2 regions of the Arthrobacter sp. alpha11c genome follow, and region 1 is predicted to be linked to the other one. Evidence: riboswitches for the same ligand, from Rfam matches in the RefSeq annotation. Region 1 holds a riboswitch; the other holds the start of a gene.

Region 1 (2,391 bases):
GATCAACGTCAATGCCGCGCAGGTTAATGCCCTTGGCTTCGGCAGCGGCTACGATCTCGGCAGCCTTGCCAGGAACGCGGACTGTAATGGTGTCAAAGAAGGATGTGTGAAGGACCTCAACGCCGGCAGCCTTCAGTGACGCTGCAAGGGTGCGGGCGTGACCGTGTGCGGTTTCTGCGATTGCCTTCAGGCCTTCGGGGCCATGGTAGACGGCGTACATGGAGGCGACGATGGCCAGCAACGCCTGCGCGGTGCAGATGTTGGACGTGGCCTTCTCGCGGCGGATGTGCTGCTCGCGGGTCTGCAGCGCCAAGCGGTAGGCGGGGACACCGGCGTCGTCCTTGGAAACGCCCACCAGGCGGCCCGGCATGGAACGCTCGAGCCCCTTCTGGACGGCCATGTACGCGGCGTGCGGGCCACCGAAGAACAGCGGAACGCCGAGGCGCTGGGCGGAACCGACTGCGATGTCCGCTCCTTGCTCGCCCGGAGGCGTGATGAGCGTCAGGGAGAGAAGGTCTGCTGCGACCGTGACCAGTGCACCGCGTTCCTTGGCGTCAGCGATGACGGCGGAGTGATCAAACACGCGGCCGGAAACGCCGGGCTGCTGCAGGACGACGCCGTTGATGGCGCCTTCCGGGAGGCCGAGCGAAAGGTCGGCGACCTCAACTTCGAAACCGAGCGCCTCAGCGCGACCCTTCACGATGGCGATGGTCTGTGGGAGGCAGTCGGCGTCGAGGACGGTCTTCCCGTCATGGGCGGCCTTGTTCTTGTTGGCCCGGCGCATCATGAGCACGGCCTCGGCCACAGCTGTTGCTTCGTCCAGCAGGGAGGCGTTGGCGATCGGCAGGCCCACGAGGTCCTGGACCATGGTCTGGAAGTTCAGCAGAGCTTCCAGGCGGCCTTGCGAGATTTCCGGCTGGTAAGGCGTGTATGCGGTGTACCAGGCCGGGGATTCGAGGATGTTCCTGCGGATAACCGGCGGCGTGACGGTGTCGTAGTAGCCCTGGCCGATCATCTGGACGGCGGTCTTGTTCTTGGACGCAAGCTTGCGCAGCTGGGCCAGCACCTCAACTTCGCTGAGCGCGTTTTCGAGGGTGAGGGCAACGTCTTGGCGGATGTCGTTGGGAACGGCCGTATCAACCAACGAATCAACGGTGTCGTAGCCGACCGTCTTGAGCATGGTGTCAATGTCGGCCTGGCGGCGGGCGCCAATATGCCGATCGACGAAGGTGGTGGAGGCTGAACTAACCGTCACGAAGGAACTCCATTACTTGGGCGGCGTTTGGGTACGCCACAGTGGCTGGGTTCCTCCCCGCTCTGTATTGGACCTGAGAGTTTCCGCGTGTTGCTTGCACAACGATCGCTTGCACCGTCGGTGAGCACAGCATTTCTTCCGCGCCAAAGGGCGCAGCAAAAGGCCTGCTACTTTCCAGAGTTGCCTCGCCGCGGCGGTGCGTGGGCCTGAGAGATTCCTGGGGAGGGTTTGCTCCTACGGCGCCCGCATCACTTGCTTGCAGGACTCTCCCGCCGCAGATCAAAGGCATATTCAATTGTTTGCGTGCCCCTGTGAAGACGCACCACAAGGCTCAATTGTCCTACGTCGGAGGCGTCGCCGCAAATGGGCGACCCGCTACTTGCGGAGCCGGTCCAGGACTCCTAGCAGGATCTCGACGTCGGCCTCCCGCCCGGCATTGCTCCCTTCCTGACCGCCCTCGAACATGGCATTGAAATACAGGCCATCACCCATATAACTGACGGCTTTGGCTACCTCCGGACCCACATCCTCGGCCAGGACGTCCAGCCACTGTTGCTGGATTCCGCTGAACCGTAGCCGGGTCTCTTCATGGGCAACTTCTGCCAGCCGTGTGGCCGCGACGAACGCCCGGTCCATGGGGGTCCCGGCCCACAGTGAGGTCCGAATGAAGTAAGCAGCGCTGCCATCGGGCGCTGTCTTCATTTTTTCGATGTCTGCCTGGGCCAACTCATCCAAGCGCTCCAGCAGGGCGCTGATCAGCGATTCCTTGTTGGGGAAGTGGTATAGCAGTCCACCCTTGGAGACACCTGCCCGCTTTGCGACGGCGTCAAGCGTGGCAGCCCGCTCCCCCACCTCGATAAGGAGGGCTTCGTAGGCATCCAGGACCGCATCCCGGGCAACTGGTTTTCGTGGCATGACTACATCATTCCCTACGGCGTTTGGTGGTGTTGAATTTGAAACTATACCGTCTGGACGGTACAGTTAGTGCCATGTTCACGCCGTCCTCAACCCAAGCACCCCGTTCCGCTCGTTCCCTGATGGATCAGACGGCACCGTGGCGCGATTGGACGGCCCTGGCACTCCTGATGTTCCCGGTGCTGCTGGTGGCCGTAGACAACACCGCGCTCACCTTCGCC
Region 2 (2,391 bases), 1.2 Mb from region 1:
GGCAGAGCCTGGTCCAACGGCTTGCCACCGAACTGGACGCGGAACTGTTCGTGGTGGATCGCCGCTGCCTCCATCCCTGGCATCCCGAGGGACAGCGGCTCCCGGAGTTCCTCGCGAATGAATGGGCTCCGCTTTCCGGGCAGGTGTCCCTGGCGGGCAAGAATTTCCAGTGGCACCGGATCAGGGGCCGGCACGTGCTGACCATGGACATCCCGACCCACGCCAACGCGCTCCTCGTGGTGCTGCCCAACAGCGAACCGCACCCGGACGCCGTCGTACTCCTGCACGCGGCAACCGTGCTGGGACTGCAGCTCTCGCGCATCGTCCTGTCTCTGGAAGGCCGCCACCGACTGGCTGGCGAGTTCCTGCTGCAAGCGATGGATGGGCGCTTGGGCGCGGCCGAGATGGAGAGCAGGCTGGCAACTTTTGGGGTTCCTCCGCAGGACTTCCTGCTTGCCTCCATGGCAGCTGGGGCGGCCATTTCAGCGGGGCCGGCTGCGGGGCTGGCCCAAGCAGCGAACGACGGCGACGGGCTGGCCAACGTGCACATCGAACTGTGGCGGCACGGGGTTGCGTCGGCTTCGTTGAAGCGGAATAGCCGACTGCACGTGGTGGTCCCCGCTGATGTGCCGGACGACGTCCTGGTTCATTGTGCCGGGGCGGATGCAGCGATCGGAATCAGCGCTCCGGCGGCAGTGGCCGGCATTCAGCGCGCGCTGCAGGAGTCCCTCTGGGCGCTCGGATCGGCCCGGGCGAACAAGCTTGGCCTGGCCCGATATGCGCAGGGACCGTCGTGGCTCGGGCTGACAGGTTTCGAGGAAGGAACTGCGCTGGTCAGGCGTCTCCTGGGGCCGATTTTCGATTACGAGCAGAGCCAGGAAGGCGATCTCCTCGTCACGCTGAGGACCTATTTGGACTCGCAGCGTTCGTGGCAAAAGACTGCCGCAGCCTTGTTCGCGCACCGGCAAACCATCATCTACAGGATCCGGAAAATCGGCGAATTGACGGGGCTGGACATGGGTGAAACCTCCACGGTTGCCCAGTTGTGGTTCGCACTCCAGATCCACGAGGCAATGCATCGGTAGGTATCCCTTGCTTGCGCTTTTTCCAGATAACCCGCTATGGTGTGAACCGTGTCACTGAGGTGACGCAATGCTTTTGATCTGTGGCGGGAGAGTCCTGCCGGTACATCCAGTCAGGCGCCGTAGGAGCAAATCCTCCCCAGGAATCTCTCAGGCCCACGTACCGCCACGGCGAGGCAACTCTGGAAAGCAGTCCAGGTAACTGGGCTCACCGACGGTGCAAGCAGGCAACCATTCCTGCGGAATCTCTCAGGTCCAATACAGAGCGGGGAGGAACCCACATCATCGTGGCGCACATAGGGCGCCTGAATCATGGAGTTCCTCTTGACTGTTCAATCAACCCCCACCGCTTTCGCGGACCGGCACATCGGCGCCCGGCGCCAGGCCGACGTTGACGCCATGCTCAAGGCCATCGGCTACGACTCCGTAGACGGCTTGGTAGACGTTGCGGTCCCCGATTCCATCCGCCAGGACACCGCGCTCAAGTTGCAGGACGCCCTCACCGAGGTGCAGGTCCTCGCAGAGCTACGGAAGCTCGCGTCCAAGAACAAGACTGCCATCCAGTTGATCGGCCAAGGCTACTACGACACCGTTACGCCCCCGGTCATCCGCCGCAACATCCTCGAGGCTCCGGCTTGGTACACGGCGTACACGCCTTACCAGCCCGAGATTTCGCAGGGCCGGCTCGAAGCACTCCTGAACTTCCAGACCATGGTCCAGGACCTCACGGGGCTGCCGGTAGCCAACGCTTCGCTGCTGGACGAAGCCACCGCTGTGGCTGAGGCGGTGCTGCTGATGCGACGCGCCAACAAGTCCAAAACTGCCAAGGACGGGAAGACCGTCCTGGACGCCGACCTCCTCCCGCAGACCATCGCGATCGTGAAGGGCCGTGCGGAAGCGCTGGGCTTCGAAGTGGAGATTGCTGACCTTTCGCTCGGACTGCCCGACGGCGACATCAACGGCATCGTCCTGCAGCAGCCCGGCGTTTCCGGCCGCGTGTTCGATCACTCAGGCGTCATCGCGGCGGCCAAGGAACGCGGCGCGCTGGTCACTGTCGCTGCCGACCTTTTGGCGCTCACCCTCATCACGCCCCCGGGCGAACAAGGTGCCGATATCGCCGTCGGAACTGCGCAGCGCTTTGGTGTTCCGCTGTTCTTCGGCGGCCCCCACGCTGCGTACATGGCCGTCCGCGAAGGCATGGAGCGGACGCTTCCGGGCCGCATCGTGGGCGTCTCCAAGGACAACGCCGGTGTCCCCGCGTACCGACTCGCGCTCCAGACACGCGAGCAGCACATTCGACGCGAGAAGG

Evidence for each region. Region 1 has a riboswitch for glycine ahead of gcvP (aminomethyl-transferring glycine dehydrogenase). Riboswitches for the same ligand answer to the same signal wherever they lie in the genome.
Region 2: linked by a shared signal. The riboswitch ahead of gcvP (aminomethyl-transferring glycine dehydrogenase) and the one ahead of gcvP (aminomethyl-transferring glycine dehydrogenase) in region 1 are both predicted to bind glycine.

The regions. Positions count from the first base shown of each region.
Region 1 is NZ_CP196747.1:2,643,323-2,645,713, forward strand. It holds gene gcvP (aminomethyl-transferring glycine dehydrogenase) at 1-1,255, opposite strand, end outside; glycine riboswitch at 1,440-1,537, opposite strand; gene ACTAQJ_RS11960 (TetR/AcrR family transcriptional regulator) at 1,631-2,170, opposite strand; gene ACTAQJ_RS11965 (MFS transporter) at 2,245-2,391, shown strand, end outside.
Region 2 is NZ_CP196747.1:3,851,635-3,854,025, forward strand. It holds gene ACTAQJ_RS17835 (PucR family transcriptional regulator) at 1-1,085, shown strand, start outside; glycine riboswitch at 1,160-1,258, shown strand; gene gcvP (aminomethyl-transferring glycine dehydrogenase) at 1,407-2,391, shown strand, end outside.